4 regions of the Pseudomonas fragariae (ex Marin et al. 2024) genome follow, and region 1 is predicted to be linked to each of the others. Evidence: predicted binding sites of a transcription regulator. Region 1 holds the regulator's gene; each other region holds the start of a gene.
What was found. The regulator sigma-54, encoded in region 1, starts transcription at its own class of promoters, with help from an activator protein. The targets are predictions, from matches to a motif close to ANTGGCATNNANNTTGCTNT.
Positions count from the first base shown of each region.

Region 2: a site for sigma-54 is predicted at 2,653-2,672, ahead of AC54XV_RS09610 (circularly permuted type 2 ATP-grasp protein). Genes of this name have one in related genera too.
Region 3: a site for sigma-54 is predicted at 5,938-5,957, ahead of glnA (glutamate--ammonia ligase). Genes of this name have one in related genera too.
Region 4: a site for sigma-54 is predicted at 1,946-1,965, ahead of flgB (flagellar basal body rod protein FlgB). Genes of this name have one in related genera too.

Region 1 is NZ_CM184369.1:5,034,638-5,042,374, forward strand. It holds gene lptA (lipopolysaccharide transport periplasmic protein LptA) at 1-310, shown strand, start outside; gene lptB (LPS export ABC transporter ATP-binding protein) at 311-1,036, shown strand; gene AC54XV_RS21800 (RNA polymerase factor sigma-54) at 1,219-2,712, shown strand; gene hpf (ribosome hibernation-promoting factor, HPF/YfiA family) at 2,788-3,096, shown strand; gene ptsN (PTS IIA-like nitrogen regulatory protein PtsN) at 3,107-3,571, shown strand; gene rapZ (RNase adapter RapZ) at 3,574-4,431, shown strand; gene AC54XV_RS21820 (HPr family phosphocarrier protein) at 4,447-4,719, shown strand; gene AC54XV_RS21825 (hypothetical protein) at 4,744-4,878, opposite strand; gene AC54XV_RS21830 (superoxide dismutase) at 4,906-5,517, opposite strand; gene AC54XV_RS21835 (DUF2753 family protein) at 5,519-5,980, opposite strand; one part of gene AC54XV_RS21840 (IS3 family transposase) at 6,831-7,720, opposite strand; one part of gene AC54XV_RS21840 (IS3 family transposase) at 7,720-7,737, opposite strand, start outside.
Region 2 is NZ_CM184369.1:2,146,480-2,154,216, reverse strand. It holds gene AC54XV_RS09620 (transglutaminase family protein) at 1-241, opposite strand, end outside; gene AC54XV_RS09615 (alpha-E domain-containing protein) at 238-1,197, opposite strand; gene AC54XV_RS09610 (circularly permuted type 2 ATP-grasp protein) at 1,210-2,619, opposite strand; gene AC54XV_RS09605 (ribonuclease E inhibitor RraB) at 3,081-3,422, opposite strand; gene AC54XV_RS09600 (hypothetical protein) at 3,670-3,906, opposite strand; gene AC54XV_RS09595 (LTA synthase family protein) at 4,098-6,185, opposite strand; gene speE (polyamine aminopropyltransferase) at 6,449-7,309, opposite strand; gene AC54XV_RS09585 (PLDc N-terminal domain-containing protein) at 7,510-7,701, opposite strand.
Region 3 is NZ_CM184369.1:5,797,808-5,805,544, forward strand. It holds gene AC54XV_RS25175 (ABC transporter substrate-binding protein) at 1-437, shown strand, start outside; gene AC54XV_RS25180 (L-iditol 2-dehydrogenase) at 477-1,250, shown strand; gene AC54XV_RS25185 (DeoR/GlpR family DNA-binding transcription regulator) at 1,381-2,205, shown strand; gene typA (translational GTPase TypA) at 2,306-4,126, opposite strand; gene thiI (tRNA uracil 4-sulfurtransferase ThiI) at 4,269-5,723, opposite strand; gene glnA (glutamate--ammonia ligase) at 6,060-7,466, shown strand; gene AC54XV_RS25205 (chorismate mutase) at 7,630-7,737, shown strand, end outside.
Region 4 is NZ_CM184369.1:4,160,942-4,168,678, reverse strand. It holds gene cynR (transcriptional regulator CynR) at 1-706, opposite strand, end outside; gene cynS (cyanase) at 780-1,247, shown strand; gene AC54XV_RS17905 (nuclear transport factor 2 family protein) at 1,258-1,731, shown strand; gene flgB (flagellar basal body rod protein FlgB) at 2,010-2,417, shown strand; gene flgC (flagellar basal body rod protein FlgC) at 2,421-2,861, shown strand; gene flgD (flagellar hook assembly protein FlgD) at 2,877-3,566, shown strand; gene flgE (flagellar hook protein FlgE) at 3,592-4,920, shown strand; gene AC54XV_RS17880 (flagellar hook-basal body complex protein) at 5,118-6,866, shown strand; gene AC54XV_RS17875 (hypothetical protein) at 6,867-7,058, opposite strand; gene AC54XV_RS17870 (flagellar basal body rod protein FlgF) at 7,342-7,737, shown strand, end outside.

The DNA of each region.
Region 1 (7,737 bases):
CGTATTTACCTCCGTCGGCAACCTGGCCTACTACGAGCAGAAGCCTGCCGTGGACAAGCCGATCGTGCAGGCCTATGCCGTCACCATCCAGTATTACGCCGGCCAGGACCGTATCGTCCTGATCGACAAGGCCAAGGTCATCAATGACGGCAACACCTCGGAAGGCGAGAAAATCGTCTACGACACGGTCAGACAGGTCGTCAGTGCCGGTCGGGCCAATGGCGGCGCCAAGGTGACCACGCCACGTCCGCGTATCGACATGGTCATCCAGCCGAAAAAGAAAACCGATCAACCTCAGAAGGCCCAGTAAATGGCGACGCTCAAAGCCCAGCATCTGGCTAAAAGCTACAAAAGCCGGCAGGTCGTGCGCGATGTGAGCATCTCCATCGACAGCGGCCAGATCGTCGGCCTGCTGGGCCCGAACGGCGCCGGCAAGACCACCTGCTTCTACATGATCGTGGGTCTGGTCCAGGCTGATCAGGGGCGCGTGCTGATTGACGATCTGGATGTCAGCCATCAACCCATGCACGGTCGCGCCCGCGCAGGCATCGGCTACTTGCCTCAGGAAGCCTCGATCTTCCGCAAGCTGTCGGTGTCCGACAACATCATGGCGATTCTCGAGACCCGCAAGGAGCTCGATGCCGGTGCTCGCCGCAAGGAGCTGGAAAGCCTCCTGCAGGAGTTCCACATCACCCATATCCGTGACAACCTGGGCATGAGCCTGTCGGGTGGTGAACGTCGCCGTGTGGAAATCGCCCGGGCTCTGGCCACCGCGCCTAAATTCATCCTGCTGGATGAACCGTTTGCAGGTGTCGACCCTATTTCGGTAGGCGACATCAAGCAGATCATTCACCATCTCAAGGCCAAGGGTATCGGTGTACTGATCACTGACCACAACGTCCGGGAAACGCTGGATATCTGCGAAACAGCCTACATCGTCAACGATGGACAGCTGATTGCGGAAGGCGATTCGGAGACCATTCTGGCGAATCAGCTGGTGAAAGAGGTCTACCTCGGCCACGAGTTCCGCCTTTAATCGACTGCCCTTTGCGCTTCGCAGCCGATTGATGCCTACGCAGTGTATTGACAACATTTTATTTGTCATATCACTCTAGGCAAACGCACAGGTTTCAGGCATATAATTTGCTTAAGTTGGCGCCACGGCGCCTGTAGTAGATGGCGCATGCGCGCCGGCGAATAAGGTGTTTAGCCCCTGCCATGAAACCATCGCTAGTCTTGAGAATGGGCCAGCAGCTGACGATGACACCGCAGCTGCAACAGGCAATCCGCTTACTTCAGCTTTCCACTCTGGATCTCCAGCAGGAGATCCAGGAGGCGCTGGAGTCAAACCCTATGCTGGAGCGGCAGGAAGAAGGCGACGACTTCGACCATTCCGACCCGCTTGCCGACAACATCGAACAAAAGCCCAACCCCGACGTTCAGGAACCGACCTATCAGGAATCCGCGCCTACCGTGGACAACCTTGAAGAAGGTGAATGGAACGAACGCATTCCCAACGAGCTGCCCGTCGATACCGCATGGGAAGACATCTACCAGACCAGCGCCAGCAGCCTGCCAAGCAACGATGACGACGAGTGGGACTTCACCACGCGCACCTCTGTGGGCGAAAGCCTGCAAAGCCACCTGCTGTGGCAACTGAATGTCGCGCCGATGTCCGACAAGGACCGTCTGGTAGCGGTTACGCTGATCGACTGCATCAACAACCAGGGTTATCTCGACGAGACGCTCGATGAGATTCTCGAGTCCTTCGACCCCGAACTGGACATCGAGCTCGACGAGATCGAAGCCGTACTGCACCGCATCCAGCAGTTTGAACCTGCCGGCATCGGCGCTCGCAACCTGAGCGAATGCCTGCTGCTGCAACTGCGCCAGCTGCCAGCAAAAACACCCTGGCTGACAGAAGCACAACGCCTGGTCAGCGACTACATCGACCTGCTCGGAAGCCGCGACTACGGCCAGCTGATGCGACGCATGAAGCTCAAGGAAGACGAGCTGCGTCAGGTCATCGAACTGGTGCAGAGCCTCAACCCGCGTCCAGGCTCGCAGATCGAATCCACAGAAGCCGAATACGTCATTCCGGATGTGATCGTGCGCAAGGACAATGAACGCTGGCTGGTCGAACTCAATCAGGAGTCGGTGCCGCGCCTGCGCGTCAATCCGCAATACGCGGGCTTCGTACGGCGCGCCGATACCAGCGCAGACAACACCTTCATGCGCAATCAGTTGCAGGAAGCGCGCTGGTTCATCAAGAGCCTGCAAAGCCGCAACGAAACGTTGATGAAGGTCGCCACGCAAATCGTCGAACATCAGCGCGGCTTTCTCGAGTACGGTGACGAGGCCATGAAGCCGCTCGTCCTGCACGACATCGCCGAGGCAGTGGGCATGCACGAGTCGACCATCTCGCGCGTAACCACCCAGAAATTCATGCACACCCCACGCGGCATTTACGAGCTGAAATACTTCTTCTCAAGCCATGTGAGCACCTCCGAGGGCGGTGAATGCTCGTCCACGGCAATTCGCGCAATCATCAAAAAACTGGTTGCGGCGGAAAATCAGAAAAAGCCGTTGAGTGATAGCAAGATCGCTGGTTTACTGGAGGCACAAGGCATTCAAGTAGCCCGTCGCACAGTCGCCAAGTACCGTGAGTCTCTCGGGATCGCCCCTTCCAGTGAGCGTAAGCGGCTGATGTGATGCAGGCCGAGCCACAGCGTCCCAGAGGCATGCGCCATGCCTGCCTCTTTATGCACTGGCAAAGGAGAAAGCTGTATGCAAGTCAACATCAGTGGACACCAACTGGAAGTGACCAAACCCCTTCGTGAATACGTTGAGCTCAAGCTCAAGAAGCTCGAGGGGCATTTTGACAAGATTACCAACGTGCAGGTCACGATGACGGTCGAAAAGCTCAAGCAGAAGATCGAAGCCACGTTGCACATCCATGGTGGAGAGGTCGTTGCCAATGCTGAACATGATGACATGTATGCTGCCATCGACCTGCTCACTGACAAGCTAGACCGACAATTGCTCAAGCATAAGGAAAAGCAGCAAAGCATCCTCAAAGGTGCGGCCGCTCGCTAACGCCCATTTAATGATCCGAATCGAAAATATCCTGACCCCCGGCCGCTCCCTTGTGAACGTGCCGGGCGGCAGTAAAAAGCGTGTACTCGAAGAAATTGCCAACCTGATCGGCCGTGAAGTGCCGGGCATGGTGTCGGACACAGTATTCGCAAGTCTCGTCGCCCGGGAAAAACTGGGCTCGACCGGTTTTGGCAACGGTATTGCCATCCCCCACTGCCGCCTCGCTGACTGCAGCGAGCCTGTCAGTGCAGTGATTCACCTCTCCACCCCTGTGGATTTCGACGCCATCGATGGTGCGCCGGTCGACCTGCTGTTCGTCTTGCTGGTCCCGCAAGCTGCCACCGATGAACACCTGGAGCTGCTGCGCCAGATCGCCAGCATGCTCGACGACAAAGATGTGCGTAAGCGCCTGCGCAGTGCCGAAAGCGCTGAGGCGCTTTATCAAGTGGTGCTGGACGTGCAGAACGGAAACTGACCATGCGCATGATCATCGTCAGCGGTCGCTCCGGCTCAGGCAAGAGTACGGCGCTCGATGTGCTGGAAGACAACGGCTTTTACTGTGTCGATAACCTGCCGGCCGGCCTGTTGCCGGAGCTGGCCGAACGCGCGCTGATCAACACCGAACTCGCCGAACCCTTGCTGGCGGTTTCGATAGATGCCCGCAATCTGCCCAGCCACCTGACCCGTTTTCCGCAGATGCTGGATGAAGTACGCTCGCGCAATATTCAGTGCGACGTGCTGTATCTGGATGCAGACGAAGCCACCCTGCTCAAGCGCTTCTCGGAAACCCGGCGCCGCCACCCGCTGAGCACGGCAGATCGTTCGCTGGCCGAAGCGATACGTGATGAAACCGCACTGCTTGGCCCGATCATCGATCTGGCCGACCTGAAGATCAACACCACCCACCTGAATCTCTATCAGTTGCGCGACGCGCTCAAGCTTCGTCTGCTGAACAAGCCCGAGCCAGGCACTGCATTTCTGATCGAGTCCTTTGGTTTCAAGCGCGGCATGCCTGTCGATGCAGACCTGGTATTCGATGTGCGCTGCCTGCCCAATCCGTACTGGAAGCCAGAACTGCGCGACCACTCGGGGCTTGAACAACCCGTTATCGACTACCTGTCGGTGCAGCCTGACGTCGAAGAAATGTTTCAGGACATCTTCGCTTACCTGAACAAATGGCTACCCCGGTTTGCAGCCAGTAACCGTTCTTACGTTACCATTGCCATCGGCTGTACCGGCGGACACCATCGTTCGGTCTACCTGACCGAGCGGCTTGGTCAGGTCTTGCAACAATCACTCAAGAACGTTCAGGTCCGCCACCGCGACCTCAGCTGAAGGATTTTCACTGCGATGCCCGCTCGTCAAATCACCATCATCAACAAACTGGGCCTGCACGCCCGCGCTGCCGCCAAATTCGTCGGGGTCGCAGGCAAGTTTCCCTGCAAGATCAGGGTCGGCCGCACTCCGGAGAGCATGGTCGACGGTAAAAGCATCATGGCCGTGATGATGCTGGCTGCCGGCAAGGGCACCGAGATCCACCTGCACACCGAAGGCGAATTCGAACAGGAAGCGCTTGATGGCCTGATCGAGCTGATCGACAACCGGTTTGATGAGGGCGAATAAGCCCTCGTACAAACGCGGTATCCGTCACCACCAGCCTTGCACGCGCATCCAGCTCAGCCCGTGGGCAATCAGTAGCGCCATACCCGCCAACAGCAGCACGCTCCCGACTGCCAGACGAAATAACCGCACATTGCTGAGCGTGAGGAATCCGGAGCGCATACGCCGCCTTGGGTCCGGCTGCCAGGCTCAGGCCAGAGCGGCCTGATAACGGCGGGACACCTCATCCCAATTGATCACGTTGTAGAACGCATTGATGTATTCGGGACGACGGTTCTGATAGCGCAGGTAGTAAGCGTGCTCCCACACGTCCAGCCCCAGAATCGGCGTATTGCCGTTCATCAGCGGGCTGTCCTGGTTACCACTGCTTTCCACCACCAGCTTTTTGTCAGGCGTGACGCTCAGCCATGCCCAGCCACTGCCGAAACGGGTCAATGCGGCCTTGGTGAATGCCTCCTTGAAGCTTTCGTAGCCACCCAGTTGCTCATTGATGGCAGACCCGACAGCGCCCGTGGGCAAGCCGCCGCCGCCCGGCACCATGACTTCCCAGAACAACGAGTGATTGGCATGGCCGCCACCCTGATTGATCACCGCTGGACGGAGGTTTTCAGGCAACTGCTGGACACTGGCCACCAGCTTCTCCACCGACCAGTCGGCGAACTCCGTCCCTTCGACCGCGGCATTGAGGTTATTGATGTACGTCTGGTGATGCTTGGTGTAGTGGATTTCCATGGTTTGCGCATCGATATGTGGTTCAAGGGCATCGTATGCGTAAGGCAGTGCAGGCAAGGTGTATGGCATTTCAATGTGCTCCGTAGAAAAGTCCGGAAGGGCTTGCCGAATGGCGCTGTAGCGATGAACGGGTGTGCTCGCTGCCGCTGTTCAGCAACCGATGAGTGCGCGGGTATTCGCCGTGTTCGCTGATGAAACTCAGCAGCTCGGCGTATGTTTTGCTGCTGTGGCGCAAGGCTGCCTCGCGTAACGCGGGCGGGAGGCGTTGATTCTGCATGGTCTGCAACAGGTGCTGGTGGATGGCACACAGGTACTCGGCGCTCTCCTCCGGCTGGCCCAGACTCAGGTGCAGATCCGCCAGGTTATGGTGAGAAATCACACAGGCCGCGACCGCTTCATCGACATCCGCCCAGCGCTCGAACAAGACCTGCGCCAACGCCAGCGCCTGAAGGTACAACTCGCGAGCTTCGACCCAATCGCCAAGATTGAAACAGCGATTGGCCAGCTCGATGGTGCGTTTCCAATGCTGCATGAGGTACCTCCAGGAACATTGACTGGGCAGCGACCATGGGCCGGGGCGGGGCGCTCAATCGCGCCAGGGACGCCTCTTGGCGAGGTAATGCTCGATCAGCAGAGGCTCGTCGGTTTCAAGCGCACAACGAATCCGCAGACTCAAGCCACGCTGGTTTCCAGATAAGACAACTCGTGCAGAACAGACCCCATGATCGCAGTTCATTTTAGAAATGATATTCATTATTAAATGAGATACAGAATCAACACAAGCCCGATCGCTGCACGGCCTTGCACCGGTGAGCGTGAACATGCTTTGAGGGAGACGTAACACGCGGGTTCGGACGAAGGTTATGGGCGGCCAAAACCGGAGGTGGATGGGTGACGCAGAGCGTCACGAACGGCATTCCCACGCGGGAGCGTGAGGAACGATCAGCCTGACTATCGTGCGGCGCTCCGCGTCGCATGCCTTTCCGGACGCTCTGCGCCCTCTTGACGACGCAGAGCGTCGTGAACTGCATTCCCACGCTGGAGCGTAGGGAACGATAACCTCAACTATCGTGCGGCGCTCCGCGTCGCATGCCTTTCCGGACGCTCTGCGTCCTCTTGACGACGCAGAGCGTCGTGAACTGCATTCCCACGCTGGAGCGTAGGGAACGATAACCTCAACTATCGTGCGGCGCTCCGCGTCGCATGCCTTTCCGGACGCTCTGCGTCCTCTTGCGACGCAGAGCGTCGAGCACTGCACTCCCACGCTGGAGCGTGCGGAACGACCATCGCAACTATCGTGCGGCGCTCCGCGTCGCATGCCTTTCTAGAAGCTCAGCGTCATCCTTGATCTGGTCAACTGATTCCGGACACAGTTATAGAAGCTACGCCGCCATTTTTTCCTGATCCACTGGCGTGCGGTATTCGTTGTAGCTGTGCAGCCTGACCTGATTGTAGTGATGGATTACGTAACGAAGCACATCAGGGCGTGCTTCCTCCTCGTTCCGATAGCCCTTTTTCGGTATCCATTCGGACTTCAGGCTGCCGAAAAAGCGTTCCATCGGGGCATTGTCCCAGCAGTTTCCGCGACGGCTCATGCTCTGCTGCATACCGAGCGACTCAAGTTTAGTGCGGAACATCTCGCTACTGTACTGGCAGCCTTGGTCGGAGTGAAACATGACCTTGTGTGGCTTTCCTCGAGCTTCATGAGCCAATGCCAGCGCCTTGCAAGTCAACGTTGAGTCTGGTGTGCTGGAAATCGCCCAACCCACTATCCGCCTGGCGTACAGGTCAAGCACAGCCGCCAGATATACCCAGTGCGTACCAGCCCAGATATACGTTATATCTCCGCACCAGACCTGATTGGGGGCTGATACTTCAAATTGGCGTTCCAGCAAATTCTCGGCGAATCGGGATTGCACGACGCTATGCCGATAAGGCCTCGGTCGACGCTGACAGCTTTGCAAACCCGCCTCGGCCATCAGACGACCAGCCAAAAACCTGCCAACCTGCTCACCCCGGGCTTTCAAGGCCGCTGACAAACTGCGAGCTCCCATTGATCGGCGACTTTGAGTGTGCAATTGAATCGCCTCGACCTTGAGCCGTTCTCTGTCGGGATCAACTCGATCCCGCTGCTTCAGATAGTCGTAATACCGGCTGCGGTTCATTCCAAACACACGGCACAAGTCAGTCACAGTAAAACGCTCACTCAACTTCTCGATCAGAATCACCGATCGAGGGAATCGGACATCAAGAGAGCGGTAGCCTTTTTTAGGATTTCCTTCTCGATTT
Region 2 (7,737 bases), 2.9 Mb from region 1:
CGATTTCAACCTGCCCGCGCGCGCCAATGATGATCGCTTCGTGCGGCTCTTCCAGGCTCAGAACATGCAGGATATTGCCAAAGGGGTCGATCTGCGCGCGCACCGGACGTGGCAACGTCAACTGCCAGCTGAGCACTTGCTGACGTTCACTGTCGTGAGGCGTCAGACGCAGATACTGGATACTCGAGCGCACTTGGTCATCATAGTGATAGGTGGTCTCATGGCTTATCGAAAGTCTCATGCAGCCTCCAGGTACGAAGTGTGAATGGCATCACCCAGTTGAGCCAGCAGCGGAATGAATTCGTTCAACCACTCGTGCAGGCCTTCAGCCAGAATCTCGTCGATGCTGGTGTAGCGCAATCTCGCGTCCATCTCGGCCGCCATGCGCTGCGCAGGTCGACCGTTGACGCCGGGCAGGCTGGCCAGAATGACGTCCATCTCCTCCAGACACGCGCGTAGCGAACGCGGAATGTCGGCACGCAGCAGCAACAGTTCGGCAACCTGACGCGCGCCTGGCGCATCCCGATAGACTTCAGTGTAAGCCTCGAACGAAGACAGTGCGCGCAACAAGGCACTCCACTGGTAATAACCGGCCGCCGAGTTGTCCGCCGCAGCGTTAGCCTGTGGCCCGCGTAATTCAAGCATTTCATAGCGGGCATCGAGCATGCGCATGGTGTTGTCGGCGCGCTCGATGAACGTACCCAGACGGATGAAGCGGAACGCATCGTTACGCATGATGGTGCCGTAGGTCGCGCCACGGAACAGGTGCGAACGCTCCTTGACCCATTCGCAGAAACGGCTCATGCCGTAGCGGGTCAGCCCCTGCTGGGCGATGCCGCGAATCTCCAGCCAGGTGGAGTTGATGTTCTCCCACATGTCTGCGGTGATGCGACCGCGCACGGCATGCGCACTGACCCTTGCTGCGCCCAGGCAGCTGTAGATGCTGGCCGGGTTGGTGGCGTCCAGAGCAAAGAAATGCAGCATGCGCTCGGCATGCAGCTCGCCATGACGCTCGATATAGGTTTCCAGCGTTCCGGTGATCAGCAACGGCATGGCTATTTCATCCAGCCCGTCGCCCCGCCCGTCCTGCGGCATCAGCGACAGCGAATAGCTCACGTCCAGCATGCGGGCGAGGTTCTCCGCTCGCTCCAGGTAACGCGACATCCAGAAAAGATCAGAGGCAGTTCTACTTAACATTGGCAGGCATCCTTAATCCTCGACCACCCAGGTGTCTTTGGTTCCGCCACCCTGTGACGAATTGACCACCAGCGAGCCTTCACGCAAGGCCACTCGGGTAAGCCCGCCAGGCACAACGCGGGTTTCACGACCGGACAGAACAAACGGGCGCAAATCGATATGTCGCGGGGCGATGCCGTTCTCGACAAAGGTCGGACAGGTCGACAGGCACAAGGTGGGTTGGGCGATGTACGCATGCGGCTTGGCCTTGAGGCGCGCCCGGAAGGCTTCGATCTCGGCGGCGGTCGCTGCGGGGCCGACCAGCATGCCGTAGCCGCCGGAGCCCTGGGTTTCCTTGACGACCAGGTCGCCCAGGTTGGCCAGCACATGTGACAGCTCTTCGGGCTTGCGGCACTGCCAGGTCGGCACGTTCTTGAGAATCGGCTCTTCGTCCAGATAGAAGCGAATCATATCGGTGACGTAGGGATAAACCGACTTGTCATCCGCAACGCCGGTACCAATCGCATTGGCCAGCACCACGTTGCCGGATCGATAGGCAGACAGCAGCCCCGGGACGCCCAGCATCGAGTCAGGGTTGAAGGCCAGCGGATCGAGAAATGCGTCATCGAGACGACGATAGATCACGTCAACGGCTTTCGGGCCATCAGTGGTGCGCATGAACACGCGGTCATCGCGGACAAACAGATCAGCACCTTCCACCAGTTCGACGCCCATCTCGCGAGCCAGAAATGCATGCTCGAAAAAAGCGCTGTTGAAGCGGCCAGGCGTCAGCACCACGACACTCGGGTTGTCCAGATGGCTGGAACTCTTGAGCGTGTCGAGCAACAGATTCGGGTAGTGGTCAATCGGCGCAATGCGCTGCGCGGAAAACAGCTCCGGGAACAGGCGCATCATCATCTTGCGGTCTTCGAGCATGTAACTCACGCCGCTCGGGGTGCGCAGGTTGTCTTCCAGCACGTAATAGGTGCCGTCACCGTCGCGCACCAGATCGACGCCGGAAATATGCGAGTACAGATCGCGGTGCAGGTTCAGGCCCTGCATTGCCAGCTGATACTGCTCGTTGGCCAGCACCTGTTCGGCGGGAATTATCCCGGCCTTGATAATCCGCTGGTCGTGATACAGATCCGCCAGAAACATGTTCAGCGCCTTGACGCGCTGAATGCAGCCACGCTCGACAACCCGCCATTCGCTGGCCGGGATGCTGCGCGGGATGGTATCGAAAGGGATAAGCCGCTCGGTGCCCTGCTCATCACCATAGAGTGTGAACGTGATCCCGGCACGGTGAAACAGCAGATCAGCTTCGCGCCTGCGTTGAGCCAAAAGCTCGGGAGGTGTATCACCCAGCCAGCGGGCGAACTCCCGATAGTGCGGACGGACTACGCCGCCCGCATCGTACATCTCGTCATAAAAGGTGCGGATCATGCCGTACTCCTTGTCACCATGGACACCAAGACCATCGCAAAGCCCGTGCCACCGGCATAAACGCTTTGATTTCAAAAGGTTAGGTAAACACTCTACGTTCCACGCACCATTCCTGTGCACTAAACGCCCAAGCCAATTCTTTCGCGCTTCATTCGGAGGCGTCATTCAACCGTGAAATCTATGATCAGCATAGTCAGAGTTGATTTCCGCCAACGACATTAGTTCTCCACACTCCATATCAACCGAGCAAACAGGGCACCAAACGCCGCTTTTGCCGCAACCGATATTTTGTCCAGCAGGCGAGAAATGCCTGCGGATTTTAAACAGACTTCCCTTTGCGCCACTCGTTTGAGTGGCTTTTTTTTGATCAATGTTTATGAACGAGGCGCTAAAACAGAACCGGCCGATCCGGGACGTGTCCCGAATCAGCCGGTGGTGTATTGCCTGACAATCCGCAGCCATCAAGCGTGCAGTCTTCTGATCTCCTGAGTAACGCCCCATCCCTCGACTTCGCCGTCCATAGGTGAAATGACCGTCTGGAAGTCCTGCTCGAAGTCACCAATGCCGTGATAAGTCGCGTACATGACCTTGCTCAATTGCAGGTGCCAATGGCCGTCATCACGTACGTTTACCTGAGTGTTGAGGGATTCGCCGCGAAATTGCTCTGCGGCCTGCCGTGCCCGCTCCTCGTCCGGGAAGATGGCGTAGAACTCGATGGGATAGATTCGTGCGAAGTCAAAACCGCCTTCTTTCATGCGGCGCAGTACATTACTGCTGATGTCCTCTTGATAGGCTGTGCTCATGAAACGTCCTCCTATGCAACGATAGATAGAGTTTCAACTCTTCCAGAGCGACCGCCGAGTCTTCGGAGGTCGCCTCACGACAGATAATCCGGCGCGGGGAATCAAGCATGTAGCTGACCGGACCAGGCTTGGCGCCGGTCGGGTATCGAGATGTCAGAGGCTGCCTGAACAGCCTCATCTGCAGAGTAGCCCTATCGTGGGCCGGATGCCAAGTGGTTGCCACGAAAAGGTTTTTGATCAGCGCAGATCAGGCGACTTCTGTAATGGAAACGATCTGCACACTGTTATGGTCCTTGAGCGTCTTCACGGTAGGTTCCTCAGTGCGCCCATCAAGATCATTCAGATCCAGCTCGTCGGTGACCGGGTAAAGGTCCTTGCGCAGGAAACGCGCGGCCTCCTCCTCACTGGGACGCTGATCAAAACCAGCCTCGCGGCGTTGCTGCACACCATCCTTGTCCAGATACACAATGGCCCACTGTTTCATCAATGCCTCCCGTACGAAGCCAGGCACTCTGGCTTATGTGATCTGGACCTTTTGGCCCGCGTATTCGTTCAACCGATTACGCCGCCGGGCCAGCCATGCCGGGCAAAAAAAAAGACCCTCGCAGTCAATGCCGAGGGCCTTCGTCGCTTGACTGATCCGACTCGCCGGTCAGCCGGACGAGTCAGTTGTCATCAGTTGCGGTTCTTGCTGGCTTCTACACCTGCCGTGTTGTCCAGAAGGCTCTTGGTGGCCGTCTGCAGGAAGCTTTCCAGCTTGCGCTTGAGCTCCTGCGTGTCGGGCGCATCAGGCACTTCTTCGGCATGCGGCTTGGCGCCAAGGGTGTAGGTCAACAGCTTGGCAGGCATCTCGGTCGGTTCGATCAGGATACGGTTGCCGCTGATGATAGCGACCACCTGCTCACTGCCCGACGGCTTGATCACGCCGAAGCCCTTGTCACCCTCAGGCAGGTTCAGCAGATCGCGGCCCCAGCACTGGTTGCGGTTCAGACCACCCAGACGGCCCATGATGGTCGGCACGACGTCGACCTGCGTACCCACGATGCTGCTGCGCTGGCCGAACTTCTCCTGCACACCAGGGCCGATCAGCAGCAGAGGCACGTTGAAACGGCCCAGGTCCATTTCGGTCAGTTGCTTGTCGTTACCGAAACCATGGTCACCCAGCACCACGAACAACGTGTTCTTGTAGTAAGGCTCTTTTTTGGCCTTCTCGAAGAACTGGCCCAGCGCCCAGTCGGCATAACGCATGGCGGTCAAATGCTCGTCCAGCGAGCCGTGTCCGGTGACGCGCTCGACCGGCAGAGGATCCGGCAGCGCATACGGCGTGTGGTTGGACAGGGTCTGCAGCAACGCATAGAACGGCTTGCCGTCCTGACGCGCCTTGAGCTCCTGCGCGCCACGGTCGAACATGTCCTGGTCGGAAACACCCCAGGTCGGATCGGAGAACACCGGGTTGACGAAGTCTTCACGGCCGACGAAGTTGGTCATGCCCTGGTTGCTGAAGAAACCCGACTGGTTGTCCCAGGCAAAGTTGCCGTTATAGACGTAGACGTCATCGTAGTTGCGGCCCGTGCTCAGCAATTGCGGCAGACCCGACAGCTTGTGGCTGCCTTCCGGCGTCTGCATCAGGTACTCGAAGCCCGGCAGGTTCGGGAAGCACGCCATGGTGGCGAACATGCCCTGGTGGGTGTGGGTACCGTTGGAGAAGAAGTGATCGAACAACAGGCCTTCCTTGGACAACTTGTCGAAGTACGGCGTGATGTTGGCATCGTTGCCCAGCGCGCCCACCGAGTGACCGGCGAAGCTTTCCATCAGGATCACGACCACATTGCGGATCGGCAAGGTGTTCTCTGCCGGTGGCGTGAAGTCACGACGCACAGCCGCAATATCCGGCTCGACCAGCTTGTCGTTCGGGGTCAGCAGCATGTCGCGCACGGTCTGCTGGGCCTCGTTCTGTGGCAGCGTGGCTTTCCAGATGTTGTCGCGATCTTCGGACATACGGCTCTTGGCCGCAGTGATCAGCGTCAGTGTGCCGTTGAGGCCCAACTGGTTGGCGAAATTGGAATCAGTGGTGTAAGCGTCGCCCCAGCGCAGCGGCGGGCCCTGGCGCAAAGTGCCACGGATGCAGACCACCATGACCAGCAACACCAGCACGAATACGCCGGCGCGCACATACCACGGCGCAACGGAGCGAGTGGCTTGCGGACCGGTTTTTGCAGCGACACGTGGACGGGTTGCACGGTCAATGCCCTTGAACACCAGGCTCAGCAGCCAGGTCACCACGGCCCATGCCAGCAGGTAGCGGACCACCGGGAAACCGTACCAGAGCATACTCAGAACAGTCTTCGGGTCTTCCTTGACGTATTGAAACACCAGGCCGTTCAGGCGCTGGTGAAACTCACGGTAGAAGTCCATTTCCATCAAGCCGAAGAACAGCGTGATGCTGCCGACCAGGGTCAGCCAGAAACGGAAGAACCCGCGGGCCGCCATGGCGCGTGCGCTGAACAGCGACAGCACCAGCGGAATCAACAGGTACATGGTCAGGCGCAGGTCGAAGCGCGTGCCGTTGAACAGTGCTTCAAGGAACGTCGAGGCAGGCGTGTCGCCAATCATCTCGCGGTTGTAGACCAGCAGACCGATACGCAACAGCGTGTACATCACCATCAGGGCGAAGCCGCTGAGCAGGATGTACGCCAGATGCGATTTGACAGTGGGGTTTTGCAGGCGGGCTTGCCGATGAATCTGGGCGTCCGTTTTGGCCATGGTTGTCAGGATCCGGTGGATTCAGGGGTAGGTTCAGAGTGCAGCGCCGCCCTCCTCTTGAGGGAGACGGCGCGCGACAGGGCGCAGATATTACTTGATTGCGGGTCGCCAGGGGCCAGGTCGGCCCATGAAGACGCGTGCCTGTTCAGCTTCGCGCGCAATTTTGTGACAGATCGTGTGAAATTTCTGTCGCGAATTAAGCGCTTATAAAGCCTCACAGGCCACGCTCGAGAAAATCCGGCTCGAGGAGCCGGACCGACTCATCAGTCGTTGCTGGCCTTGCCCACGGCCTGCAGAACGTACTGTGGCAAGGCGAATGCGCCGATGTGGACTTCCGGATTGTAATAACGCGTAACAATACCGCTGCCCGAGAAACGCTGACGCAGGGTTTCCAGCGGCAGTTTGCGATAGCTCTTGTCGGTCGAACCCCAGGCGAAAGTCATTGCGCCGCCGATGTAGGTCGGGATCGCTGCGTGATAGAAATGCCAGTCGGCAAACAGACCGTTCATGCGCCCGGCCGTGGTCTGCACACCGCTCAACTGCATGAAAGGCGTGCCGTTCTGGGTGACCAGAATGCCGCCTTCATTGAGGCAGCGATGGCAGGCCTGATAAAAGTTTTCCGAGAACAGGACTTCACCCGGGCCGATCGGATCGGTGGAGTCGGAGATGATCACGTCGAACTTCTCTTCGGTGGTCGCGACGAAGCGCATGCCGTCGTCGATCACCAGGTTCAGACGCGAATCGTCGAAGGCACCGCTGGAATGATTGGGCAGATATTCCTTGCACATCTCGACCACGGTCGCATCGATCTCGACCATGGTGATGTGTTCGACGCTCATGTGCTTGGCGACTTCACGCAACATACCGCCGTCGCCACCGCCGATGATCAGTACGCGCTTGGCTGCACCGTGCGCCAGAATCGGCACATGGGTGAGCATTTCGTGGTAGATGAATTCGTCCGCTTCGGTGGTCTGAATGACGCCGTCCAGCGCCATGACACGGCCCATGCGCGGGTTCTGGAAGATCACCAGGTGCTGGTGATCGGTACGTACTTCGTGAAGCATTTTTTCCATACGAAAGCGTTGGCCGTAGCCTTCGTATAACGTTTCCTGATAATCGCTCATGGGTAAGCTCCCGCTGGGTACTGATGACAGGACGGCCGACCGCCCACAACAAAGGCGCGCATTCTACGTCGAGGAACATGACAGGTCGAACCTCTATGCAGCCTGGCGTGGCATTGCCGCTGCAAATGCCCGACGCATGAAACGAAAAACGCCTGATTACCCAGGGTAATCAAGCGTTATTTGCCCAGCGTGTGGACGTATCACATGCGTACGTTGCCACGCGGCCCGAGGATAGCCCAGATGATCAGGCCCACCACGGGAAGCAGTACGATCAGCAATACCCAAAGGATTTTCTTGCCCGTCTCGGCACCGCTTTTCAAGACGTTGATGATGGCCCAGATATCGAGCGCCAGAATGATCAAGCCGACCAGGCCGTTGAAGCTAGAACCCATGGTGTTGCCCCTAAATTAAATGCTTACCCTCCTAGG
Region 3 (7,737 bases), 760 kb from region 1:
ACAAGGGCTCGTCATGGCTCTATGCCTGGTCGCTGGCAATACCGACTACCTCGAAACACAAGGATGCAGCCAAGGCGTTCATCACCTGGGCGACGTCCAAGGCGTATATCCAGCTGGTCGCCGAGACAGACGGCATCAGCAACGTGCCACCTGGCACCCGCGCCTCCACCTACAGCGAGGCTTATCTGAAAGCTGCGCCGTTCGCCAAGGTCACGCTGCAGATGATGCAACACGCCGACCCGGCGCACCCGTCGGCCAAGCCCGTGCCCTATGTCGGTATCCAGTACGTGACCATTCCCGAGTTTCAGGCCATCGGCACCTCGGTCGGCAAGCTGTTTTCTGCCGCTGTAACCGGGCAAACCACCACTGAACAGGCGCTCACAGCCGCGCAGGCGGTGACCGAACGCGAGATGAAACGTGCCGGCTACCCGAAGTAGAGCGCCAGCCCTCAACTGTATTGAACGGATGATGAACCCATGAAACGACTTGAAGGTAAAAGCGCGCTGATCACCGGATCGGCGCGAGGCATCGGCCGGGCGTTTGCGCAGGCGTACATTCACGAAGGTGCGCGCGTGGCGATTGCCGATATCGATCTGCAACGCGCACAGGCGACAGCGACCGAACTGGGACCCAACGCGTATGCGGTGCGGATGGACGTCACGGATCAGTCGTCCATCGATCAGGCCATCGCCGCAGTGGTCGCGCAGGCCGGCAAGCTGGATATCCTGATCAACAACGCCGCGCTGTTCGACCTGGCACCGATCGTCGACATCACCCGCGACAGCTACGAGCGGCTGTTTTCGATCAATGTCGCTGGCACGCTGTTCACCTTGCAGGCCGCAGCGAAGCAAATGATTGCCCAAGGGCACGGCGGCAAAATCATCAACATGGCCAGCCAGGCCGGGCGCCGGGGCGAGGCGCTGGTGGCGGTGTATTGCGCGACCAAGGCGGCGGTGATCAGCCTGACCCAATCGGCCGGGCTGGACCTCATCAGGCACGGCATCAATGTCAACGCCATCGCACCGGGTGTGGTCGATGGCGAACACTGGGATGGCGTCGATGCGTTGTTCGCGCGCCATGAAAACCGGCCATTGGGCGAGAAGAAAAAGCTGGTGGGCGAACAAGTGCCTTACGGGCGCATGGGCACGGCGGACGATTTGACCGGCATGGCCATTTTTCTGGCTTCAGCGGACAGCGAGTACGTGGTCGCCCAGACCTATAACGTCGACGGTGGCAACTGGATGAATTGAAGTGAGACAGAGGTAAAGATGAGCCGAACCGCGCAAAAAAGCCTGCGACCGCTTCCATTGCCGAAGCGATTGGCTAAGATGCGCGGACCGTCTGCTGCCTGAGCCGGCTCATTGATGTACAGGAGTACGAATGTCCACTGAAGAGGAGATCGCCATTTCCGGCGGTACACCTATGATCCCTGATCAGCGTCGAGAGCTGATGCTGCGTCAGTTACGCAAGCATCAGGTGCTCAGCGTGCATCAGTTGATGGAGATGTTCGATTGCTCGCACATGACCATCCGCCGCGACATCGCCCTGCTGGAGCAGGAAGGTCGCGCCTACTCGGTCACCGGCGGCGTGCGTATCGCCAGCCAGGTCCACAGCGAACCCAGCCACCAGTCCAAGGCGGTGGTGGAGTTGCCACACAAGCAGGGCATGGCGCGGCTCGCAGCGGGGCTCTTGCACCCGGACATGACGATCTATCTGGACGCAGGCACCAGCACACTCGAAATCGTCCCGCACATCATCGCGCTGTCGGGCATGACCGTGGTCACCAATGATTTCGGCGTGGTCAACGCGCTGGCCGATGCTGCGCATGTGGATGTGATTCATACCGGCGGGCTGCTCGATCATCCGAATCGTTCCAGCGTCGGCGGCCTGGCAGCGGCAACCTTGCGCCAGCTGGCGACCGATGTGGCCTTCATGTCCACCAGCTCGTGGGACCTGCAACGCGGCACCACCACACCGTCGGCGCTGAAGGTCGAGGTCAAGCAGGCCGCCATGCAGTCCGCCTCGCAAACCGTGCTGATCGCCACCAGCTCCAAGTACGGCACCTTCGGTATGTACAAGGTCGCCGGGCTCGAGCAGTTCGACACCATCATCACCGACGCAGCCCTGGCCGAAGCGGCTGCCGACGGGATTCGCAAGCAGCGTATCGAGTTGCTGCTGGCGCCAGTGGGCGGCCGTTCGAAGTAGCTTGTCGCCAGGCGAGCTGTGCCACAGGCCACGAATGGCAGGCATAAAAAAACCCGGTCTCGCGACCGGGTTTTTTGTGTCTAGCCGACTAACCGATTACTCAGTTGCCCGACTTCTTGGCAGCACGAGTACGCTCGCTTTCACCAAGGATTTTCTTACGCAGGCGGATCGACTTTGGCGTCACTTCGCAGAGTTCGTCTTCTTGTACGAATTCCAGCGCTTGTTCCAGAGTGAAACGGATAGGCGGAACCAGAGCGATGGTTTCGTCTTTACCGGAAGCACGCATGTTGTCGAGCTTCTTGCCTTTGGTTGGGTTGACACCCAGGTCGTTGTCGCGGCTGTTGATGCCGACGATCTGACCTTCGTACACGTCTTCGCCATGACCCAGGAACAGCTTGCCACGGGCTTGCAGTGTTTCCAGGGAGTAGGTCAGCGCCTTGCCGGTAGCAACCGAAACCAGAACGCCGTTCTGACGGCCGGACATGTCGCCAGACTTCATCACGTCGTAACGGTCGAAGATGCTGGTCAGGATGCCTGCGCCGGAAGTCAGGGTCAGGAACTCGTTACGGAAACCGATCAGGCCACGTGCCGGGATGTTGTACTCAAGGCGCACACGGCCCTTGCCATCCGGAACCATGTTGGTCAGGTCGCCTTTACGGTTACCCATTTGCTCCATGATCGCGCCCTGCGCTTCTTCAGGCAGGTCGATGGTGACGTTTTCGTACGGTTCGTGCTTGACGCCGTCAACCATGCGGATGATCACTTCAGGACGGCCGACACCCATTTCGAAGCCTTCGCGACGCATGGTTTCGATCAGTACCGAGAGGTGCAGCTCACCGCGGCCGGAGACCTTGAACTTGTCGGCGGTGTCGCCTTCTTCAACGCGCAGAGCAACGTTGTAGAGCAGTTCCTTGTCCAGACGCTCCTTGATGTTACGGCTGGTGACGAACTTGCCTTCCTTGCCGCAGAACGGCGAATCGTTAACCTGGAAGGTCATCGAAACGGTTGGCTCGTCAACGGTCAGCGGCTTCATCGCTTCGACGTTCAGTGGGTCGCACAGAGTGTCGGAGATGAACAGCTGGTCGAAGCCGCTGATGCAGACGATGTCGCCGGCAGCTGCTTCTTCAACGTCGATACGGTGCAGACCGTGGTGACCCATCAGCTTCAGGATACGACCGTTACGCTTCTTGCCGTTGACGTCGATGGCAACCACCGGAGTGTTCGGCTTGACGCGACCACGAGCGATACGGCCAACACCGATGACGCCCAGGAAGCTGTTGTAGTCCAGTGCGGAAATCTGCATCTGGAACGGACCGTCACGGTCAACCTTTGGCGCAGGGACGTGATCGACGATCGCCTGGTACAGCGGGGTCATGTCTTCAGCCATGGCGGTGTGTTCCAGACCGGCAATACCGTTCAGGGCCGAGGCGTAGACGACTTTGAAGTCCAGCTGTTCTTCAGTGGCACCCAGGTTGTCGAACAGGTCGAAGATCTGGTCCAGAACCCAGTCCGGACGTGCGCCTGGACGGTCAACCTTGTTGATGACCACGATCGGACGCAGGCCGGCTTCGAAGGCCTTCTTGGTCACGAAACGGGTTTGCGGCATAGGGCCGTCCTGGGCATCGACCAGCAGCAGTACGGAGTCGACCATCGACATCACGCGCTCTACTTCACCACCGAAGTCGGCGTGGCCCGGGGTGTCCACGATGTTGATGTGGTAGCCATTCCAGTTGATCGCGGTGTTCTTCGCGAGAATGGTAATACCGCGCTCTTTCTCCTGGTCGTTGGAGTCCATCACGCGTTCGTCGTTGAGCTCGCCGCGCTCCAGAGTGCCGGATTGACGCAGGAGTTTGTCTACCAGGGTGGTCTTACCATGGTCAACGTGAGCAATGATGGCGATGTTACGTAGATTTTCGATCACTTGTGTATCTCGATCAGAGGATTCGGTCTGCTGACTGGTTAAGGACAGCGATTACTATTTTGAGTCGGCAAAAGCCGTAACGGCATGACGACGGGTGTCGGGGGGCCGGTGACGCAAGCCACAGGCAAACAGCCCCGGGCACTTAGCTCGGTCGATATACGCGCACATTGGCATGTCCCTCACTGAGCAAATGGTGGGCATGCAGGCGACTCATGACGCCTTTGTCGCAATACAGCAGGTACTGGCGCGTGTCATCCAGTGCCTTGAAACGGCTGTTCAATGCGTAGAACGGCAACGTCTGTATCTCCACGCCGGGCACTTGCAGCGGTTGGTCTTCCTGGGCATCCGGGTGACGGATGTCGAGGATCACCTGACCGGCCAGCGCCTGGCTGACTTCTTCTATATCGACATTGCGGCTCAGATCGTCGATCACCCGATCGATCGAAACCAGCTTCGCGCGTTCGAGCGCCTGCTCGAGAATCGCCATGTCGAACTGTTTTTCTTCGTACTCAACGCGATTTCGCTTGGCGTTGGTCTTCGGGTTGACCGAAATCACCCCGCAATACTCTGGCATGTGCCGGGCAAAATCAGCGGTGCCGATTTCAGTCGCCAGGTCCACGATGTCCTGCTTATGGGTGGCAACCAGCGGCCGCAGGACCAGCTTGTCGGTTGCCGCGTCAATCAGCGACAGGTTGGGCAGCGTCTGGCTGGCAACCTGTGAAATCGCTTCGCCGGTGACCAGCACATCGATTTCAAGACGATCAGCCACGGCGGATGCAGCGCGTAACATCATACGCTTCAAAACTACACCCATATGACTGTTATCGACTTTCTGCAGAATTTCTCCGAGAACTTCCTCGAACGGTACGCTGACGAACAGCACGCGCTGTGAACTGCCGTACTTCTTCCAGATGAAGTGCGCGACTTCCATCACGCCCAGTTCATGGGCTCGTCCGCCCAGATTGAAGAAGCAGAAGTGCGCCATCAGGCCGCGGCGCATGATCTGGTAGGCCGCAACGGTTGAATCGAACCCGCCGGACATCAATACCAGGGTCTGCTCCAGCGCGCCCAGCGGGTAACCGCCCATGCCCTGATGCTGGTCGTGAACGACAAACAACCGTTGGTCGCGAATTTCCATGCGCACGACCAGATCGGGCTTTTTCAGCTCGATTCCGGCCGCGCCGCACTGCATGCGTAGCTTGCTGCCGACGTATTTCTCGACGTCCATGGAGCTGAAGTCGTGGCGACCGGCGCGCTTGCAACGCACTGAAAACATCTTGCCAGGCAACAGGTCGGCGTAGTGCAGCTTGCACTTGGCGACGACGTCGTCGAGATCGCCCAGCGGGTACTCGGCGACCTGCAGAAAGTTGGCAATGCCGGGCATGCAGCTCAGCCGCTCCCTGATGCCCTGCAGCACTTTGGGGTCGGTCAGCCGGGTTTCGACCTCAAGGTTGTCCCATACGCCACCCACGACAATGTCCGCGTCCAGTTCACGGAGCACGGTACGAATGTTCTTGCCCAGTTGCCGGATGAACTTCTTGCGCACCGGCGGGCTTTTAATGGTGATTTCTGGGAAAACTTTAACGATTAGTTTCATGGAAACGGAGCGTGAGGTGCCGACCAAAAAAGGGGGGCGCGGATTATAGCGGAAATTGCTCAAGGTTTAACCAGTTATCGTACACGCAATCAGCTACGCACCAAAAAGAGTCGGCGCACCAAATTGCAGCGCCATAAAGGTGCGTGTTTTTCACGCGTGGTGCGTTTTCGCCCCCTGAAAACCTGCGTTTGAGGCAAAAAACCCAACACGGGGCACTGGCATGCAAATTGCTCCCTTGTGAGGCAGGTTGCCTTGGCAGAGTATCTGCGCCGGCATCACCCAAATTCAAGGGACCATAACTCTATCAAGACGGTCTCTAGCCACCCGGAGGACACCATGTCGAAGTCGGTTCAACTCATCAAAGATCATGACGTTAAGTGGATTGATCTGCGCTTCACAGACACCAAGGGCAAGCAGCAGCACGTCACCATGCCTGCGCGCGATGCACTGGAAGACGATTTCTTCGAAGTCGGCAAAATGTTCGACGGTTCCTCCATCGCTGGCTGGAAAGGCATCGAAGCGTCCGACATGATTCTTCTGCCAGATGACGAAACCGCCCTGCTCGACCCGTTCACCGAAGAGCCGACCCTGGTTCTGGTCTGCGACGTCATCGAACCTTCGACCATGCAAGGCTACGACCGCGACCCGCGCGCCATTGCCCACCGTGCCGAGGAATACCTGAAGTCGACCGGTATCGGCGACACCGTATTCGTAGGTCCGGAGCCAGAGTTCTTCATCTTCGACGAAGTGAAATTCAAGTCCGACATCTCCGGCTCCATGTTCAAGATCTTCTCCGAACAGGCTTCCTGGATGACCGACGGCGACGTCGATGGCGGCAACAAGGGCCACCGTCCGGGCGTCAAAGGTGGTTACTTCCCGCTGCCACCGGTCGACCACGACCACGAAATCCGTACCGCCATGTGCAACGCTCTGGAAGAAATGGGCCAGACCGTGGAAGTTCACCACCACGAAGTGGCGACTGCCGGCCAGAACGAAATCGGCGTGAAATTCAACACGCTGGTCAAGAAGGCTGACGAAGTTCAGACCCTCAAGTACTGCGTACACAACGTTGCCGACGCTTACGGCCGTACCGCTACTTTCATGCCCAAGCCACTGTACGGTGACAACGGCTCGGGTATGCACGTACACATGTCCATCTCCAAGGATGGCAAGAACACCTTCGCAGGCGAAGGCTATGCCGGTCTGTCCGATACCGCCCTGTACTTCATCGGCGGCATCATCAAGCACGGCAAGGCGCTGAACGGCTTCACCAACCCGTCGACCAACTCCTACAAGCGTCTGGTCCCGGGTTTCGAAGCACCGGTCATGCTGGCCTACTCGGCGCGTAACCGCTCCGCATCGATCCGTATTCCTTACGTCAACAGCCCACGCGGCCGCCGTATCGAAGCACGCTTCCCGGATCCGGCAGCCAACCCGTACCTGGCCTTCGCGGCCCTGTTGATGGCTGGCCTGGACGGCATCCAGAACAAGATCCACCCTGGCGACGCAGCTGACAAAAACCTGTATGACCTGCCGCCTGAAGAGGCCAAAGAGATCCCACAAGTTTGCGGCAGCCTGAAAGAAGCCCTGGAAGAACTGGACAAGGGCCGCGCGTTCCTGACCAAGGGCGGCGTCTTCAGCGACGACTTCATCGATGCCTACATCGAGCTGAAAAGCGAAGAAGAAATCAAGGTTCGCACCTTCGTACACCCACTGGAATACGAGCTGTACTACAGCTGCTGATCCAGCCACGCCAGCGTTGATGGCGTAACAGGAGACCTCCTTCGGGAGGTCTTTTTTTGCCCGGATTTTACCGCGTGAACATTTGTTCACCCCGCAACACTGGCTCTGACCGGTCGCCTGGAGTTAAATCTGCATCTCCCAACCGAACCGAGATGGAACTGCCATGCGCCTTATTCTGGCCACTTCCCTGCTGACAATGACGTTCATGTCTACCTGTTTCGCCTTCACTGCCGAGCAAAAACCTTCTGCACTTGAACCTCTGCTGCAAGCG
Region 4 (7,737 bases), 870 kb from region 1:
CAATCGAGTTCGCTTCCAGGCCAATGATCGGCTTGAAGTTCTGCATCTGGCACCAGGCATCCAGCAGCTGGCGAGTGGCAAATCCGGGGGCCAGCAAGGCGAAGCGAAGCGCTTGCAGGTCCTCAAGTGTCAGCGCGGCCTGCTTCTCGGAGGCAGGTTTGGCCATGACCAGGCACAGTTGTTCATCGAACAGCGGCTGGCTGTCTATCTCGACAGCGTGACTGCCGGCAAAACCGATGGCCAGATCGAGCGCGTCACTGATCAGTGCCTCGGTAATCTGCTCCAGAGGCAGCTCCGTGAGGATGATTGCCACTCCCGGATACAGCGCGCTGAAGCGGTCGATCAGCGGCGCTATCAGGTATTCACTGAAGGTAGGCGTGACGCCGAGGCGCAATTGTCCGCGTGACAGGTCGCTGACATCGTTGAGCGCACGCTTCCCGGCATCCAGCTCAAGCAGGCAGCGACGCGCGTGGTCCAGATACACGCGGCCGGCATCGGTCGGCACGACGCTGCGGCGGGTGCGGTCGAACAGTTGCACACCCAGACTGCTTTCCAGCTGCCTGATCTGTTGCGACAACGCCGGTTGCGAGACATGCAGGGCCTCGGCCGCCCGGGTGAAATTGCCATGGTCGGCGACTGCCAGCAAATAACGTATATGGCGTAACAGCACAGCATCACCATAAGTCAGGGTTATGGCGATGATCATAAATCAGTCTTGGATCTTATGGTGATAGTTGCCGATCCTGTGAGTGATGTGAATTCATTCCGGAGGGTTACCTATGCCGCACAGCAATATTTCCCGAGCGCCGCGCCAGCATCTGACTGAACGTGTGCTGCAGGCCAAGACTGCGAAGAACCTGACCTGGGCGGGACTTGCAGAAGGTACGGGGTTGAGCGTGGTGTATGTCACCGCTGCATTGCTCGGGCAGCACCCTTTGCCGCAGGCGGTGGCCGAGGTGGTCGCCGAGCGTCTCGGACTGGACCGGGACGCGGTCGCCGAACTGCAAACCATCCCGTTGCGCGGCAATGTCGAAGACGTCTCCAGCGACCCGACCATCTACCGCTTCCATGAAATGGTTCAGGTCTACGGCACAACGCTGAAAGCACTGGTGCATGAGCAGTTCGGCGACGGCATCATCAGCGCAATCAACTTCAAGCTCGACATCAAGAAAGTCGACGATCCGGAAGGGGGAGAGCGAGCCGTGATCACCCTCGATGGAAAATTCCTGCCCTACAAACCGTTCTGAGGACGCTGAGATGAGTGATAAAGGAAGACCGCCATTGCCACCCTTCACCCTGGAGACTGCAGTCCAGAAAGTCCGTGGCGCCGAGGATGGCTGGAATTCACGCGATGCGGCGAAAGTCGCACTGGCTTACACCGAAGACACCTACTGGCGTAACCGCAGCGAGTTCGTCAATGGTCGCGCAGAGGCCCAGGCCTTTCTGGAACGCAAGTGGCGTAAGGAACTGGACTACCGGCTGATCAAGGAGCTCTGGGCATTCACCGATAACCGCATCGCCGTGCGCTATGCCTACGAATGGCATGACGACTCCGGCAACTGGTTCCGTTCGTATGGCAATGAAAACTGGGAGTTCGCTGCAAACGGCCTCATGCAACGGCGCTTTGCCTGCATCAATGATTTGCCGATCGCCGAGTCCGAGCGCAAATACCATTGGCCGCTGGGGCGCCGACCGGATGATCACCCGGGGTTGAGCGAGCTTGGCCTCTGATCAATCGTCAAAGGGACCTTCGGGTCTCTTTTTTATTGGGTGTCCGGTTGAGGCAATGATGAAGGGCCACGATTGCCAGGCGGCAAGCCGGTACTGGCAAAAAAACGGCACCCACCTTGCCGCTTTACCCCTCCACAGCGGAAATGCCTTGCCGCTTTTCTGGCATTGCCGCCTCGCCGCCGCCTGTGGACCCTGCAAACATTGGCTTTTACAACATGGCACGCCGATTGCTTTGTCAGTAACAACAGAATCAGGTCAACCGGCAAAGGTTTCCCGAAATGAGCATCAGCTTCGATAAAGCGCTAGGCATACATGAAAAGGCTCTGAACTTCCGGGCTCAGCGTGCAGAGGTGTTGGCCAACAACATCTCCAACGCCGACACCCCGAATTTCAAGGCTCGCGATCTGGACTTCTCTTCGGTGCTGGCTGCCGAAAACGACAAGGTCCAGAACGGTCACTTCGCGCTGAACAAGACCAACAGCCGCCATATCGAAGCCGAGGGCATGGGCAATGACGACGGGACGCTGATGTATCGCACGCCGTCGCAGCCTTCGCTGGACCAGAACACCGTTGATTCCCAGGTCGAGCAGGCCAGCTACACCGAGAACGCCATGGGCTTCCAGGCCAGCTTCACATTGCTCAACAGCAAGTTCAAGGGGCTGGTTGCAGCCCTTCGCGGAGAATAATTCATGTCACTAGCCAATGTGTTCAACATTGCCGGTAGCGCCATGAGTGCCCAGACCACGCGTCTGAACACCACGGCCAGTAACATCGCCAACGCCGAGACCGTGTCTTCGAGCATGGACCAGACCTATCGCGCCCGTCACCCGGTGTTCGCCACCGTGATGCAGGGTCAGCAGTCCACAGGTGGTTCGCTGTTCCAGGACCAGGGCGAAGCCGGGCAGGGTGTTCAGGTCAACGGCATCATCGAAGACAGCTCGAACCTGGAAGCACGTTACGAGCCCAATCATCCTTCCGCTGACAAGGACGGGTATGTCTACTACCCCAACGTCAATGTCGTGGAAGAAATGGCCGACATGATTTCTGCCAGCCGGTCTTTCCAGACCAACGCAGAAATCATGAACACCGCTAAATCCATGATGCAGAAGGTTCTGACCCTCGGTCAGTGATAGAAGGCGAACGTTATGGCCGTTGATAGCACCGCAGCAAACAGCGTTTCATCGACATTTTTGAATACGCTGCAGAATCCGACGCCGACCGCGACGAATTCTACCGGCACGCTGGGCAAGGACTCTTTTCTGCAGTTGCTCGTGACGCAGATGAAGAACCAGAACCCGCTGGATCCACAGGACAACACGCAGTTCGTGGCGCAACTGGCGCAGTTCAGCAGCCTTGAAAGCATGCAGAACCTGACGTCGACGGTGGACACGATCGCCAGCAGCTACAAGTCGTCGCAGGCCTTGCAGGCCTCGTCACTGGTCGGTCGCTCAGTGATCATCGATGCGAGCAGCACCTCGGTCGATACCACCAAAGGCCTGACCGGTTCGATCGTGGTGCCGAGCGAAAGCTCGCTAACGACGGTCAAGGTGTACGACGCGCAATCGAATCTGGTCGACAGTGTCGACCTGGGCACGCAAAAAGCCGGTACCACCAGCTTTGCCTGGGACGGTACGGACTCAAGCGGTACCCAGCTGCCATCGGGCACTTACAGCTTCAAGGCTGAAGGCTCGGTCGAAGGCAAGAACACACAGTTTTCAACTTACCTGCCCGCCACGGTCAACAGTGTCACGCTGGGTGTCAATGGCGCAGAAACAACGCTTAACCTGGCCAGCGGCAGTGTTGCCCTGTCCAAAGTTCAAACTATCGGATTGTAGAGCCGCTACGGCGCAGGAGTGAAACATGTCTTTCAATATCGGCCTTAGTGGGCTCTATGCTGCAAACAAAAGTCTCGACGTTACCGGCAACAACATTGCCAACGTCGCGACAACCGGTTTCAAATCGTCACGTGCCGAGTTCGCTGATCAGTATGCTCAGTCGATTCGCGGTACTTCCGGCAATACCAGCGTCGGCAGTGGTGTGACAACCGCTGCGGTTTCCCAGCAGTTCTCTCAGGGCAGCCTGACCACCGGAACAGCCAACAGTCTGGACCTGGCCATCAATGGCGACGGGTTCTTCATGATGAGCAATAACGGCGAGAAGCTGTATACCCGTGCCGGTGCATTCCACACCGACAAGGAAGGCTACGTCGTCAATAGCAGCAACATGAAGCTGCAGGGTTACAACGTTGACGCCAATGGCGCTGTGGTGACCGGCGCGCTCAGCGATCTGCGTGTGAACGCGTCCAATCTGGAGCCCAAGGCGACGACCACGATCACTAACTCCGCCAACCTGAACTCGACGACTGCGTTGCCGACCGTTGCGACGTTCGATGCGACCGATACCAATAGCTACAACGTCAAGTACAGCACCCCGACTTACGACACTCAGGGTAATGCGCACACCCTGGATCAGTATTTCGTCAAGACCGGCACCAATACCTGGTCGATGTATTCCCTGATGGACGGGCGCAGCATTTCCGATCCGACGTCCACCGCGCCGGACAAGAATGACCTGACATTCGACTCCTCGGGCAATCTGGTGACCACTGCCGGCGGCTCTGTTCCTACCGACAGCGCCAACATCAAGTTCAACGCTGACGGTACATTCGCCGTGAGCAACTGGGTGCCTGGCGTGCAGGTCGGTACTGGCACGACAGCTACCTGGGCAGCCAACGGTGCGACGGGCGCTGCTTCGATCAAGCTGGACATGTCGAGCACTACCCAGACCGCTTCGGTATCCGGTCTGCTCAAGCAGGATCAGAATGGCTACGCCACTGGCCAGCTGAGCGGCATGAACGTTGACTCGAGCGGCAACCTGTTCGCCACTTACACCAACGGCAAGTCGCAGGTGATCGGTCAGACTTCGCTGACCAGCTTTGCCAACGTGCAGGGTCTGGCGCAGGCCGGCGGCACCAACTGGCGTGAAACGTTCGCTTCCGGCGTCCCGGTGAGCGGCGCTCCACAGTCGGGTACGCTGGGTTACATCACCGGTCAGGCGCTGGAAGAATCCAACGTCGACCTGACCATGGAACTGGTTAACCTGATCAAGGCGCAGAGCAACTATCAGGCTAACGCCAAGACCATTTCCACACAAAGCACCATCATGCAGACCACTATTCAGATGACGTAACACGTGTTGTTGGATGCGTGTTGAAAGAGCCCCTGTAAAAAGGGGCTTTTTTATGGGTGTCTGCAAAGTATTTTGTTATGTCTTTTTTAGTACTGAAAGTTACGGATGACTCCCGCATCCTACTTGGAAACTTCCTACGCACGATGATGTGAGAATAAAACTCCTCTATGAATTGCCTGTGCGGCAAGGGAGTTCTCATGTCATTCAATACAGCGATCAGCGGTATTCATGCTGCCAATAAACGACTGGAAGTGGCGGGCAATAATATTGCCAACGTCGGTACCCTGGGGTTCAAGTCGTCTCGTGCGCAGTTTTCTGCTTTATATGCGTCCGCACAGTTGGGGGCCGGACAGCACGCTGTCGGCGATGGCGTACGACTTGCTTCGGTGCAGCAGAATTTCAATCAGGGTGAAACCGTGATCAGTTCCGGCAATGCGCTGGATATGCGTATTCAGGGCAACGGTTTTTTTGTGGTCAGTGATCAGGGTTCGTTGGCCTATACGCGGGCCGGCGCCTTTTTGAAGGATGCTGCCAACTTTGTCGTCGACAGCGATGGCGGGCGCTTGCAGGGTTACGCCGCAAACGACAAGGGCGAGATTGCCAGTGGTATCCGCACGGACCTGCAGATCGATACGTCCAACGTCGGTGCCAGGGCCACGACCACGGTGGCTGAAACTATCAATCTGGATGCCTCGCTGCCTTCGCTCGCCCGCTTGCCGACCTTTGACCCGGCCGACCCCGCGACCTACACACGGGTCGCCACCCGGACCATCCAGGATGTGGGCATCACTCCGGTGCCCGCAGCCGATCATGAGCTCAAGCAGTATTTCGTCAAGACCGAGGCTAATCAATGGTCCATGTATGTGCTGGTGGACGGGCGCAATCCGGTGGATCCCGACAGCGTAGCGCCGTTGCAGGTGAGCCTTGAGCTCAAGCCTGACGGCTCCCTGTCGTACAGCGGCAATGATCAGCACCTGAGCAAAGTCTCGGACACCGAATTTGCCTTGCAGGGTTGGGTACCTGCCACGCAGATCAATGGCGCGTGGGCGGCGAACGGCTCGCTGAACGGCGGGGCTGTTTCGTTGCCGTTGAGCGATGCCGGGACCAGTCTGCTCGACCCGGGCGATACGGTCATGCATCGGCCGGTTCCGCACTTCAATCCCGCAGATCTGAACACTTACAGCAGGATGTTCGGTAACCAGATCTTTGACAGTCAGGGCAACACCCATGAGCTGAAACAGTATTTCGTGAAGGACGGCACCAACAGCTGGCGCATGCACGTGCTGATCGACGATCGAAACCCGCAGAACTCCGCTTCCACCACGCCGCTGACAGCGAATATCGTCTTCGATTCGCATGGCACTGTTGCGTCGTTGACCGGCAGTCCGGGTCTGAGCAGCAGCAATGGCAATCAGCTGAAACTCACGGGCTGGTCGCCGGTGATGGCGGTTGATCCTGGCACCAGTCGTGAGCGCTGGATAGCCAACGGGGCGGCCGGCAGCGCTGACGGCATCACCATCGACTTCACCCATCTGCTTCAGCACAACGCTGCCAGTTCGCGCTCCGCCGCCTACGTGGATGGCCATTCGGCAGGGGAGTTGAAAAGTCTCGACGTTGGCCGGGACGGCATTCTGCGTGCCGGGTTTACCAATGGCATGACTAAAGATATCGGTCAGGTGATGCTCGCCAGTTTCGCCAATCCCCATGGCTTGCAGCCGCGTAGCGATACACGCTGGGCCGCCACCGCTGATTCCGGAGTGGCTGAATATGATGTGCCGGGCGTCGGTACGCTGGGCAGTATCGTCAGTGGCGCGCTGGAGGGTTCGAACGTCGTGCTGGCCGATGAGCTGATTGCGCTGATCCAGGCCCAGACGGCCTATCAGGCCAACTCCAAGGCGATATCCACCGAAGTGACGTTGATGCAGACGCTGATTCAGTCGACCTGATCAGATCGAGCAGTCGGCTTTGATGAAGTGGCCTTTCAAGCGTTTCCAGCCTGGGCCCGGGCTGGCCTGGGCGCAGACGATCCGGCTGTCGCCCTGCCATTTGTAATAGTGGGCGGGATCGGCCTGAGAGAGCAGGGCAAGGGTCATCAGGCTCGCGCTCGCGATACCGATGATGCACGCACGAAAAGGCATGACGGTTCCCGTTCAGGGTTGCGGTGTCGGCAAGGTTATCACTGTCGATCCGGTTCTCGGCGCAGTTCGATGAAGTTTTTTTGGCGGTGTTTCCGGTCTGGCAAGCGGCAGGCGGCAGTCCACCGCCGCTATTGGCTGACGCGCGCTCCTCAGGCCGTCGGCGAATGCCGGTTTTTACTGGCTAATCAGGCATTTGTATCGAGCCTGACAAGTTGGTTCAAAAATTGCTTTAACCCTTTCAGAACAGCTACAGGCGGCAAGCGTCTGTCGGAGGAGGAAGACTGTGGACAAGTTGCTTTACGTCGCAATGAGCGGTGCATCCGAAAACGCGATCGCGCAAAAGGCTCATGCCAACAACCTGGCAAACGTCTCGACCAACGGTTTCATGCGTGACCTTGAACAGGCCCGCTCGATGCCGGTGTTTGGCGAGGTCATGCCATCGCGTGCCTACGCCATGAGCGAGCGTCCCGGGACCGACTTTTCCGCCGGCGCCATGGTGCAGACCGGTCGTGAGCTGGACATCGCTGTCAAGGGTGATGGCTGGATCGCGGTGCAGACGCCTGACGGCGGTGAAGCCTACACCCGCAGTTCCGGCATGAACATCGATGCCCTGGGCGTGTTGCGCGACGGCAGCGGTTTGCCGGTTATGGGCAACGGCGGTCCGATTGCCGTGCCGCCT